3 regions of the Kitasatospora sp. NPDC054795 genome follow, and region 3 is predicted to be linked to each of the others. Evidence: riboswitches for the same ligand, from Rfam matches in the RefSeq annotation. Region 3 holds a riboswitch; each other region holds the start of a gene.
The links. Region 3 has a riboswitch for S-adenosylmethionine ahead of thrC (threonine synthase). Riboswitches for the same ligand answer to the same signal wherever they lie in the genome.

Region 1 (3,989 bases), on a different contig from region 3:
CACCATGTCGGCGATCGTCGCGGCGGCCGCCGGCGCCAAGGTGGTCAAGCACGGCAACCGGTCGGCCTCCTCCACCAGCGGCTCCTCGGACGTGCTGGAGAAGCTCGGGGTGGCGCTGGACCTCTCCTCGCAGCGGGTCGCCGAGGTGGCCGAGGAGGTCGGTCTCACCTTCTGCTTCGCGGCCAAGTTCCACCCCTCGATGCGGCACGCCGCGACCGCGCGGCGCGACCTCGGGGTGCCGACCTCCTTCAACATCCTCGGCCCGCTCACCAACCCGGCCAAGGTCACCGCGCACGCCATCGGCTGCTTCGACACCCGGCTGGCCGGGCTGATCGCCGGGGTGCTGGCCGAACGGGGCGCGACGGCGCTGGTCTTCCGCGGCGACGACGGGCTGGACGAGCTGACCATCACCACCACCTCGCAGGTCTGGCTGGTGCGCGACGGGGTGGTCACCGAGACCACCTTCGACCCGCGGGACGTCGGCATCGAACTGGTCGGCATCGAAGCGCTGCGCGGGGCGGACGCCTCGTACAACGCCGAGGTCGCGCGGCGGCTGCTGGCGGGGGAGCACGGGCCGGTGCGGGACGCCGTTCTGCTGAACACGGCGGCGGCGCTGGTCGCGCTGGACCTCGGCGAGGCGCCGCTCGCCGAGCAGCTGGCGGCCGGCATGGAGCGGGCCGCGGAGGCGATCGACTCCGGTGCCGCGCAGGACCTGCTGCGACGCTGGTCGGAGGCCACCAGCCGGATCTGAGGCGGTAGTTGGGGAGCCCGTGCCGGAACGCCGGTACGGGCTCCCGCGCTGTCCGGATGTTGGATGCCCGTTTGACCACCCGATGGACGCGGCCTAGAGTCTTCGCCAGGTCATGAGTGACAGCGCGAAGCCCCAGCTGGCTGTCCGGCAACCCTCCGTCCGTGGCGGGGTGCCCTGGGTGAGGACCGGGTCGTCACGGCAAGCCGTCCGTGCGACAAGCGCGGACGCCGGACGAGCAGCACTCCCGGGGTCCCTCACCCCTGAAGGAGTGCATCCTCATGTCCGCTCTCGCCATCACCGAGACCTGCGCCCCGCTCGCCGTCCTCGGCGCCGATGTCCAGGTCCCGCTCGCCAACGGTGAGAAGGTCGGCTACGCGGCGCTGGACTACGCGGCCAGCTCCCCGGCGCTCCAGCGGGTGTGGGACGACGTCGCCGCCTACGCGCCGTACTACGGCAGCGTCCACCGTGGGGCCGGGTACCTCTCCCAGCTGTCCACCGACCTGTTCGAGCAGAGCCGCCGCACCGTCGGCGAGTTCCTCGACCTGCGCGAGGGCGACGAGGTGGTCTTCACCCGGGCCACCACCGACTCGCTCAACCTGCTGGCCGCGGCCGTTCCGGCCGGCACCCGGGTGTTCGCCTTCGAGACCGAGCACCACGCCTCGCTGCTGCCCTGGGCGCACGCCGGACTGGGTGTCACCTACCTGCGGGCACCGCGCTCCCGGGCCGAGGCGGTGGCCGCGCTGGACGCAGCCCTCGCCGGGGCGCCCGAGGGCCCCAAGCTGCTCTGCGTCACCGGCGCCTCCAACGTGACCGGCGAGCTGTGGCCGGTCGCCGAGCTGACCCGGACCGCGCACCGGCACGGCGCCCGGGTGGTGCTGGACGCCGCCCAGCTGGCGCCGCACCACCGGGTCTCGGTCCGCGAGCTGGACGTCGACTGGATCGCCTTCTCCGGCCACAAGATCTACGCGCCGTTCGGCGCCGGGGTGCTGGCCGGCCGGGCGGACTGGCTGGACGCGGCCGAGCCGTACCTGGCCGGCGGCGGGGCGACCCGGACGGTGGCCCGGGAGAGCGACGGCTCGGTGGCCGTGCAGTGGCACACCGGTCCGGCCCGGCACGAGGCCGGCTCGCCGAACGTCATCGGCGCCTACGCGATCGCCTCGGCCTGCCGGGCCCTGACCGAGGCCGGCTTCGAGGCGCTGGAGGCCCGCGAGCAGCAGCTGATCGCCCGGCTGACGGCCGGGCTGGCGCAGATCCCGCAGGTCAAGGTGCTGAACCTGTTCGGCTCCGACTCCGCCCGGGTCGGCGTGCTGTCCTTCGTCGTCCGGGGCTGGAACAGCTCGCACTTCTCGGCCGCGCTGTCCGCCGAGTACGGCATCGGGGTGCGCGACGGCCTGTTCTGTGCCCACCCGCTGGTGCGCACGCTGCTCGGGGACGAGGACGTCGCTCCGTCCGAGTGCGGGGCGCCGGAGCCCTCGCTGCCGGGCGAGCGCAGCCTGAACGCGATCCGGGTGAGCTTCGGCGCCGGGACGCCGGACGAGCACGTCGACCGCTTCCTGACCGCCGTCCGGGAGCTGGTCACGGACGGGGCGGCCTGGAACTACCGCAACGAGGGCGGGCGCTGCGTCGCGACGGTGCAGATCGACCGGGGCCGGCGCGAGGGCTGAGCGAGGGCTGAGCGCTACTCGTCCAGGCCCAGGGCGAAGGCGGCTTCCAGGTCGTGCTGGGAGTAGGTGCGGAAGGCGATCTGGGTCTCGGTGTGGGCCACGCCCGGGACCTTGTTGAGCCGGCCCGGAATGACCTCGGCCAGGTCGTCGTGCCGGCGCACCCGCACCATCGCCACCAGGTTGTAGCCCCCGGTCACCGAGTAGACCTCGCTGACGCCGTCGATGGCGGCGATGGATTCGGCGATCTCCGGGATGCGGTCGACACTGGTCTTGATCAGGACGATGGCGGTGATCACAGTTCGGGCTCCTTTGTGGGGTGGCGCCAGCGTATCGGGCGTCGGCCGGGTCGTCGCGGGGGGTGGCGAACCACGGTGCAGGCGTAGAGGAACCCGGCCGAGAAGCCGATCACGTGGACCAGGTACGCCACCCCGGGCCCGGCCGAGTGCACCGACCACCACTGCAGGGCGAACCAGAGGCCGAGCACCAGCCAGGCGGGGAAGCGCAGCGGCAGGAAGAGCAGCAGCGGGACGAGGGTGGTGACGCGGGCCCGGGGGTGGAGGCGCAGATAGGCGCCGAGCACGGCCGCGATCGCCCCGGAGGCCCCGATGAGCACCCGGGTGGAGTTCGGCGAGTGCGCCTCGGCGAGCGCGAAGCCGTACGTGGTCAGGCTGCCGGCGGCCAGGTAGAAGACGGCGTACCGGGCCCGGCCCAGCCGCCGTTCGACGGTGGGGCCGAAGACCTGGAGGAAGAGCAGGTTCCCCAGCAGGTGCAGCCAGCCGGCGTGCAGGAAGAGCCCGGTGAGGACGGACAGGGCCGGGTGCTTGCCCGGGGTCGGGGCGGCCGGGCAGCCGGGGACCGGGTCGGGGGCCTCGGCCAGCTGCGCGGCGGTCAGCGGCCGCCCGGCCAGCACCTCGGCCGGGACGGCGCCCCAGCGCTGCTCGTACCGCTGCTCCGCGCAGACCCGGGCCCGGCCGGTGCCGTACAGCGGGTTGAGCCCGGCGGCCGGGCCGAGCAGGAAGACCAGGGTGTTGAGCGCGATCAAGGCGTAGCTGACCGCCGGGACGGTCGCGGCCGGGCGGCCGCCCCGGGCGGCGGTGTCGTCGGGGACCGCGAGCGCCATGCGGCCAAGCATCCCTCCGGGCGCCGCAGGTGACACGGCGGTTTACGGCAGGTGGACCAGTCCGGGTGTTCGGGCGACCGGTGGCCGCGATGGTTGCCCCAGGCAATAGGCTTGGGGCGGGCATTCCCGCCTCCCGCCGCCGATGCCGGGGCTCCGGGGGGAGCGCCTAGCCCACGAAGGGACCACCCGAGAGGACCCCCGATGACCGTCCCCGCCCTGACCGCCGAGACGCGCTGGCGCTGCACCCTGTGCGGCAACCTCACCCGCTTCGACGTGACCCGCACCGCGCGGGTGACCGAGTTCCTGCACTTCGACCTGGCCGGCGAGTCCAAGGTCGAGGAGACCGAGGTGCTGAGCGAGACCATCGAGTCGGTGCGCTGCCGCTGGTGCAACGCGGTGGACCAGGTCGAGCTGGTGGCCCGCCCGGGTGCCGAGGGGGCGCAGGCCCCCACCG
Region 2 (3,989 bases), on a different contig from region 3:
GGGGGTCTGCCTCTTCCTCCAGCCGGTGGCGGCGAACGTGCTGGCGGCCGGGCTCGGCTCACTGATCGTCGTGGGGCTGACCGTGCTCGCCCGGCGGCTGCCGTACCTGCGGCCGCTGTTGCCCGTCACCGCCGGGTTCCTGGTCGCGCTGCTGGTTCTCTCGCTCGCCCGGGCCGGGCTGCTGGAGGGCCCGCTGCGGACCATCGTGGCCACGCTGGCGATCCTGCTTCCCGGCGGACTGCTCGTCACCGGGCTGTCGGAGATCGCCGCGGGTGCGGCCAGCGCGGGTACGGCCCGGCTGGTGTCCGGTGCGGTGCAGCTGGCGCTGTTCCTCGCCGGGGTGGCCGCGGCCGCGACGGCGGCCGGCGTGCCGGCCGCCGCGCTGGCGGACGTGCAGGTGGCCAGGCCGAGCTGGTGGGTGATCGCGCTGGGGCTGGCGCTCGCGGTGGCCGGCGTGGTGGTCAGCGTGAACACCCCGCCCTCGGCCGTCCCGTGGATCGTCGTGGTGATCGCGGTCAGCGTCACGGTCCAGGTGGTGGTGGGGTCGGCGCACGGCGCGGCGGTCGGCGGCCTGGCCGGCGCGGTCACCGCCGCGGCCGCGGCCACCCTGGTGCACTGGCTGCCGGGCGGTCCGCTCTGGCAGGTGCTCTACCTCCCGGCGTTCTGGATCGTGGTACCGGGCTCCTTCGGCCTGCTGCACACCGCGCAGATCGAGGTCGGGAACGGCGCGCAGTCGGTGCTGACGGCCGTGTCGGCGGTCTTCGGAGTGTCGATCGGCACCCTGATCGGCTCGGTGATCAGCCGGATCCCCCGTCCCTCCCGCACCGTGCTGCTGCCCCGGGCCTGAGCCCGGGGCAGGCGGGCCCGCCCGTGTCGGGGCCCCGATGCAGCCGGGGGCCGGATGCGGGCGGGGCCCCGGCTCAGGGGTGGCGCAGCGCCTCGGTGAGCCGATGGGCGGCCTCGACGACGGCCTGGGAGAGCTGGGCGCCGGGGTGCCGGGTGAGGCGTTCGATCGGCCCGGACACCGTGACGGCGGCGACCACCCGGTTGGACTGGCCGCGGACCGGCGCGGAGACGGAGGCCACCCCGAGTTCGCGCTCGCCGACCGACTGGGCCCAGCCCCGGCGCCGTACGCCGCTCAGCGCGGTGGCGGTGAAGCGGGCGCCCTGCAGTCCGCGGTGGAGCCGTTCGGGCTCCTCCCAGGCGAGCAGGATCTGGGCGGCGGCGCCGACCTTCATGGGAAGGGTGACGCCCACCGGAACGGTGTCGCGCAGGCCGGTGAGGCGCTCGGCGGCGGCCACGCAGATCCGCACCTCGCCCTGCCGGCGGTAGAGCTGGGCGCTCTCGCCGGTGATGTCGCGCAGCTGGGCGAGGACCGAGCCGGCCGCGGCCAGCAGCCGGTCCTCCCCGGCCGCCGTCGCGAGCTCGCCGAGCCGCGGGCCGAGCATGAACCGGCCCTGGTTGTCCCGGCTGACCAGACGGTGGCGTTCGAGTGCGACGGCCAGCCGGTGGGCGGTGGGCCGCGCCATGCCGGTGGCGGCGACCAGGCCGCCCAGCGTGGCGGGGCCGGCCTCCAGGGTGCCGAGGATCGAGGTGACCTTGTCGAGCACGCCGACGCCGCTCGTGTTCTCCATGTGGGGGTACTCCAGTCTCGGGGCCCGGAGCAGCGGACGGTCGCTGCTCACGGCGGCTCCTGGCGGGGAGCCGGGGGGTGTGGTCAGCGAGGACGGGCCGGGGGAAACGGCCGATTGCCTGCGCCGGGCACGAGACGGGTACGCGAAAGCGCCGGGGCGGGAAGCGCCCGGGCGAAGGACAGCACAGAGAGCACCGTGTCTCCTCATCTTTCCCGCGCCACAGTGGCGACAGGCCGGAGTTGGCACTGCCCCCGGACGGCACGGCGCGTACTTCGGACGCCGGGTCGAACGGGGAGTTGCCGGGGCTTCGTAGGGCCGGTCCCTCCACCCCTCTGGATGATTCGCCAGGAACGATACAAGACTTCCCGGGCCGCTCGGCAAGCCCCCCACTTCCGATCCCCACCTCCGACCCCCACCCCCGGCCGCCGCCCGCGGGCCCGCTCAGCGGTGGCGCGGCTCCGGCAGGCCGGTGCACGGGGCCCGGTCCGGGCCGCCGGGGGCGGTGGTGTCCCAGTCGCTCAGGGCGGCGAGGGCGGCGGCGCGTTCGGAGGCCGTCGGCCGGGTGCCCTCGGGGCCGAGCAGGTAGTCGGCGACCGGGGTGAGCAGCAGGGTCGCGTCGCCGGCCGGGAGCAGCAGGGCCTCGTCCCACCGGTGCCGGATGACGGTGCGGCGCAGCAGGGTGCCGTGGCGCGGCCGGAGCGGGCGGTGGCGGCCGCGGCGGCGGCGCCGTTCGGGGGCGACCTCGGTCTCCAGGACGGTGCGCACGTCCCGCAGGGAGCCGAGCGGCACGTGTTCGGCGGCGAGGTCGAGGAGGGCCGCGGCCTCCGGGGCGAGCCGGTAGGCGGCGACCACCGCGGCGGTCTCGACGGGGTCGAAGGGCTGCCCGGCGAGCTGGGCCACGTCGATCACGTCGCCCGCGAGGAAGGCGCGCCCGAGCCCCTCCTCGGCGAGGGCGATCAGGCATTCCACGTGGTCGTCGGCGGCCAGGTAGGGGCGGACCGGGACGGAGGCGAGGTCGCCGGTGAGCGCGGCGGTGGCGACCCGTACCTGGTACCACGGGTCCAGCAGCGGGTCCTCGCCCGGCCAGCGCAGGGTGACGGCGGTGTGCCGGGGCCGCTCGCCGAACAGGGTGACCTCCACGGACTCCACCGGGTGATCGGTGACCAGCCGGTTGACGGTCTGCCAGAGCGTGGCCTCCGTGGGGCTGACGAGGCCGAGCTCGGCCAGCGGCCGGGGCAGGTCGGGCGGGTAGTAGCCGGCCAGTGGCAGGTCGCGGATCGGACGGACCCCGGTGGCGTCGGCGAGGTCGCGCGCGACGCCCGCGTAGCACTCGGCCCGGTCGCGGGCGCGCTGCAGCTCGGCGCGGGCGTGCCGGCCCATCCGGACGCCGTCCCGGGCGAGCGCGGCGAGCACCAGGTACGGGAGGTGGCGCTCGCCCCGGGCGCGGTGGAGCAGGTCGACCGGTCCGGCGGCCGGGTCGACGTCGAGCAGCCGGTGGAGCAGGTCGGTGTTCATGGGGGTCCGCCTCCGAGAGCCGTGGTGGTCGGCCGGACGGCGGCCGGGCGACCGGGGACGTGGCGGGTCCGGCGGTCGGGGCCGGGCCGACTGCGGGCGCCACACCGTCGATTGTGGTCACGGCCGATCAACGCCGGATCACCACCGGGTCGATGATCCCTCGACATCCCGCGGGGTGCCGTGGGTTGATAGGGGCTCATCGAATCGGGGGGCGGCACGTGCGCGGACGGGGGCGAGCACATGAGGCGGGCAGGTGCAGGGATGGATGATTTCCGGTTCTCGGTGCTGGGACTGATGAGAGCGCAGCGCGGCGCGACCGCGCTGAAGGTGGGCAGCCCCCAGCAGCAGGCGATGCTGGCGGTGCTGCTGCTGCGGCCCGGCCACGGCGCGAGCGCCACCGACCTGATCGACGCCCTGTGGGGCGAGGAGCCGCCGGGCACCGCGATGACGACGGTGCGCACGTACGCCTGGCGGTGGCGCAAGGTGCTGCACGGCGAGGAACCGGACGCGCCGACCGTACTGACCTCGGCCGGGGACGGCTACCGGCTGGTGCTGCCCAAGCACGCGGTGGACGCGGCGCAGGCGGAGGAGCTGGCGGCGCAGGCCGAGCGCACGGCGGCCGCCGGGGAGCCGCAGCAGGCGCGTGATCTGCTGAACCAGGCACTGGAGTTGTGGCAGGGCGAGCCGCTGGCCGGCATCCCCGGCCCGTTCGCGCAGCGCCAGCGCCAGCGGCTCCAGGAGCTGCGGCTGACCCTGCTGGAGGAGCGGATCGCCCTGGACCTGGCGCTCGGCCGCTACTCCCGGTGCATCCCGGAGCTGACCTCGCTGACCACCGAACAC
Region 3 (3,989 bases):
CGGCGAGTTCCGGCCAGTGGAGGTTGAGCAGGGGCCGGGCGACGAGTTCGGTGACCCGGCCGCCGCCGGCGGGCAGGACGGCGCCCTCGGATTCCAGCGGGCGGTCGTACATGGCCTTGACCAGCTGGATGGACTCGTCGGTCAGCAGCGGGCCGAGGATGCCGGAGACGAGGGCCGGGTCGAATTCGCGCAGGTCGGCGTCGACGAAGCAGACGATGTCGCCGCGGGTGATCAGCAGCGAGCGCCAGAGCACCTCGCCCTTGCCGGGGACGGCGGGCAGCCGGGGCAGGACGGCGTCGCGGTGCTCGACCCGGGCGCCGGCCTCGGCGGCGACGGCGGCGGTGGCGTCGGTGGAGCCCGAGTCGACGACGACGAGTTCGTCGACGAGCGGGAGGCGTTCCATCAGCTCGCGGCGGATGGTGCGGACGATGTCGCCGACGGTGGCCTCCTCGTCCAGGGCGGGGAGGACCACGCTGACGGTGCGGCCGGTGCGTTCCTTGGCGGCGAGGAGGGTGCGGACCGGCCGGTCGGCCGCGCTCCAGGAGCGGCGGCGCAGCCAGGACGCCGCCTGCGGGAGGAGCTCGGGAATCGGTTCGGCGGGCACGGAGGTCTCCTCGGCGGGGTCGGTGGGACGGGTCATCTCGCGTGGCGGACGCACCCGTTCAGGATTGACGCCTTCGGATACAGTCTTCGTACAGCGGTCGGACCTTTGCACGCCGGGGTCGCCGTTGAGCACCACCACAATTTCACAAGCTCATCCAGAGGGACTGAGGGAACGGCCCGTTGACGTCCCGGCAACCTTCCCGCGCGGCTGTCTGTCGACAGGCCCCGGCGGGACAGGTGCCAATTCCGGCCTGTGGCGCGACCGTGCCACGGGGAAGATGAGGAGAGAGGCCTCGCCATCATGGCTATCGACACTGCCGCACCCGTTTCCGTCGACCTCGGCCCCGCCGCCGCGCTGTCCTGTCGCGAGTGCGGCACCCGCTTCCCGCTCGGCCCCAGCTTCGCCTGCCTGGAGTGCTTCGGCCCGCTGGAGATCGCCTACGAGTTCGGCAGCGAGGGCGCCGAGGAGCTGCGCAAGCGGATCGAGGCCGGTCCGGCGTCCATCTGGCGGTACGCGCCGCTGCTGCCGGTTCCGGCCGACGTGGCGTCGAAGCCCAATCTGAACCCGGGGTGGACCCCGCTGGTGAAGGCGGACAACCTGGGCCGGGAGCTCGGTTTCACCGCCCAGCTGCACGTCAAGGACGACTCCGGGAACCCGACGCACTCGTTCAAGGACCGGGTGGTCGCCTGCGCGATCGAGGCGGCCCGGGCGTTCGGGTACACCACGCTGTCCTGCTCCTCCACCGGCAACCTGGCCGGCGCGGTGGGGGCGGCGGCGGCCCGGGCCGGGTTCCGGTCCTGCGTGTTCATCCCGCACGACCTGGAGCAGGGCAAGGTCGTCATGGCCGGGGTGTACGGCGGCGAGCTGGTCGGCATCGAGGGCAACTACGACGACGTGAACCGCTTCTGCTCGGAGCTGATCGGCGATTCGGCCGGCGAGGGCTGGGGCTTCGTCAACGTGAACCTGCGGCCCTACTACGGCGAGGGTTCCAAGACGCTGGCGTACGAGATCTGCGAGCAGCTCGGCTGGCGGCTGCCGGAGCAGATCGTGATCCCGATCGCCTCGGGCTCGCAGCTGACGAAGATCGACAAGGGCCTCCAGGAGCTGATCAGGCTCGGCCTGGTCGAGGACCGGCCGTACCGGATCTTCGGCGCCCAGGCCGAGGGCTGCTCGCCGGTGTCGGCCGCGTTCAAGGCCGGCCGGGACGTGATCAAGCCGGTCAAGCCGGACACCATCGCCAAGTCGCTGGCGATCGGCAACCCGGCCGACGGCCCGTACGTGCTGGACATCGCCCGCCGCACCGGTGGCGCGGTGGAGGATGTCACGGACGCCGAGGTCGTGGCGGCGATCCGGCTGCTGGCGCGGACCGAGGGCATCTTCGCCGAGACCGCGGGCGGGGTGACCGTCGGCGTGCTGAAGAAGCTGGTCGAGACCGGGCAGCTGGATCCGGCCAAGGAGACCGTCGCGATCAACACCGGCGACGGCCTGAAGACCCTGGACGCCGTCTCCGACGCCGGGATGACCGCCGTCATCCGCCCGACGCTGGACTCGTTCCGCGCCGCCGGCCTCGCGTCCGCCTGAACCACCCGATCGGCCCCGCCCCCGCTAGGAGAGTCATGAGCGCCAACGTCCGCATTCCCACCATCCTCCGCACCTACACCGACGGTGCCGCCGTGGTGACCGCCGAGGGTGCCACCCTGGCCGAGGTCGTCGCCGACCTGGAGAAGAACCACCCGGGCATCTCGGCCCGCATCCTGGACGACACCGGCAAGCTGCGCCGCTTCGTGAACGTCTACGTGAACGACGACGACGTGCGTTTCGCCGAGGGCCTGGCGACGGAGATCAAGGACGGCGCCGGCATCTCGATCATCCCGGCGGTGGCCGGCGGCTGCTGAGCCTTCGCGACCAACCCGCGGTCGCCCGCGCGTCCGGAATTCCGTTTCCCGTATGCGCGGGCGACCGCTGGCATTCCGGCCGGAATATTTCCCGGTCGAGTCGGAGTAGAGTGTGGCTCGGTTGGGAACAGGGTTTCCCTTTCGGCCCCCGCAGTGCTCGGCCCGGGGGCGTCCGGCCGGCGGGGCCGGCCCGTGAAACATGTCAGGCAGATGTCAGAATTCCCGCGGACATTTGAGTAATTCGTCCGCTATGTCCGGCGTGAAATGCCGAGATTATTCCGATTCGGCCCGTCCTGTCCCTTGATATCGAGGCGGAATTACCGGTGGCTGGCCCTGTTGCAGAGGGCGTCGATCCGGATACATTCAGCGGCGGTCGACGCAATCACCCGCTCGCCGGAAGCCGCCTGGCGTCCTGCACGGAGGGTTGCGGCGTGCACGGCTGCGCCCAGGGGGGGTTCCCCGGGCCGGCCTTCAACCAATCCGGGCCCGCGACCTGCGGGCGCGTGAAGGGCCAGCACAGCACTAGGGGAGTTCGGAATGGCTCAGGGCACCGTCAAGTGGTTCAACGCGGAGAAGGGCTACGGCTTCATCGCGGTCGACGGTGGTGCGGACGTCTTCGTCCACTACAGCGCGATCCAGATGGACGGCTACCGCACCCTCGAGGAGGGCCAGCGGGTCGAGTTCGAGATCTCTCAGGGACAGAAGGGCCCGCAGGCGGACATGGTCCGCGCCGCGGTCTGACCCCTTCCGACCCCAGGAGCTCGGCGCGGCCCTGCGGCTGGTGACCTCTCGCTTCTCGACGGGCCCGTGCGACACGTGTCGCACGGGCCCGTCGGCGTTCCCGGGCGGCCCCGGCGGCGGCTCGCGGATTGCCGATTGGGCTTGCACTCGACCACCCGGAGTGCTAATCATTGGCGTTAGCACTCACAGTGTGAGAGTGACAGCGGACCGGGTCGGTGAGGCCCCCGGGAGCGGAGGGAATGGACCTCCGCGCACCAGGGCCGTCCGTCGCGGGCACCCCTTGGTCCGAGCAGTCGACCGTGTCCCGGAGGACCACTTCTGATGGCCAAGATCATCGCCTTTGATGAGGAAGCTCGCCGCGGCCTTGAGCGTGGCATGAACCAGCTCGCCGACGCGGTGAAGGTCACGCTCGGCCCCAAGGGCCGCAACGTCGTGCTGGAGAAGAAGTGGGGCGCCCCCACGATCACCAACGACGGTGTCTCCATCGCCAAGGAGATCGAGCTCGAGGACCCGTACGAGAAGATCGGTGCGGAGCTCGTCAAGGAGGTCGCCAAGAAGACGGACGACGTCGCGGGTGACGGCACCACCACCGCCACCGTGCTCGCCCAGGCCCTGGTTCGCGAGGGTCTGCGCAACGTCGCCGCCGGCGCCAACCCGATGGCCCTGAAGCGCGGCATCGAGAAGGCCGTCGCCGCCGTCTCGGACCAGCTGCTGGCCCAGGCCAAGGACGTGGAGACCAAGGAGCAGAT

Region 1: linked by a shared signal. The riboswitch ahead of ACWGJO_RS27830 (aminotransferase class V-fold PLP-dependent enzyme) and the one ahead of thrC (threonine synthase) in region 3 are both predicted to bind S-adenosylmethionine.
Region 2: linked by a shared signal. The riboswitch ahead of ACWGJO_RS04300 (IclR family transcriptional regulator) and the one ahead of thrC (threonine synthase) in region 3 are both predicted to bind S-adenosylmethionine.

Annotation. Positions count from the first base shown of each region.
Region 1 covers NZ_JBSHAP010000088.1:20,877-24,865, reverse strand. The annotation lists gene trpD (anthranilate phosphoribosyltransferase) at 1-751, shown strand, start outside; SAM riboswitch class IV at 860-978, shown strand; gene ACWGJO_RS27830 (aminotransferase class V-fold PLP-dependent enzyme) at 1,030-2,415, shown strand; gene ACWGJO_RS27825 (Lrp/AsnC family transcriptional regulator) at 2,430-2,711, opposite strand; gene ACWGJO_RS27820 (rhomboid family intramembrane serine protease) at 2,708-3,535, opposite strand; gene ACWGJO_RS27815 (hypothetical protein) at 3,737-3,989, shown strand, end outside.
Region 2 covers NZ_JBSHAP010000007.1:56,668-60,656, forward strand. The annotation lists gene ACWGJO_RS04295 (threonine/serine exporter family protein) at 1-847, shown strand, start outside; gene ACWGJO_RS04300 (IclR family transcriptional regulator) at 921-1,634, opposite strand; SAM riboswitch class I at 1,835-1,977, opposite strand; gene ACWGJO_RS04305 (hypothetical protein) at 2,076-3,149, opposite strand; gene ACWGJO_RS04310 (AfsR/SARP family transcriptional regulator) at 3,411-3,989, shown strand, end outside.
Region 3 covers NZ_JBSHAP010000131.1:6,256-10,244, forward strand. The annotation lists gene ACWGJO_RS33940 (glucosyl-3-phosphoglycerate synthase) at 1-640, opposite strand, end outside; SAM riboswitch class I at 752-888, shown strand; gene thrC (threonine synthase) at 905-2,185, shown strand; gene ACWGJO_RS33950 (ubiquitin-like small modifier protein 1) at 2,221-2,499, shown strand; gene ACWGJO_RS33955 (cold-shock protein) at 3,037-3,240, shown strand; gene groL (chaperonin GroEL) at 3,562-3,989, shown strand, end outside.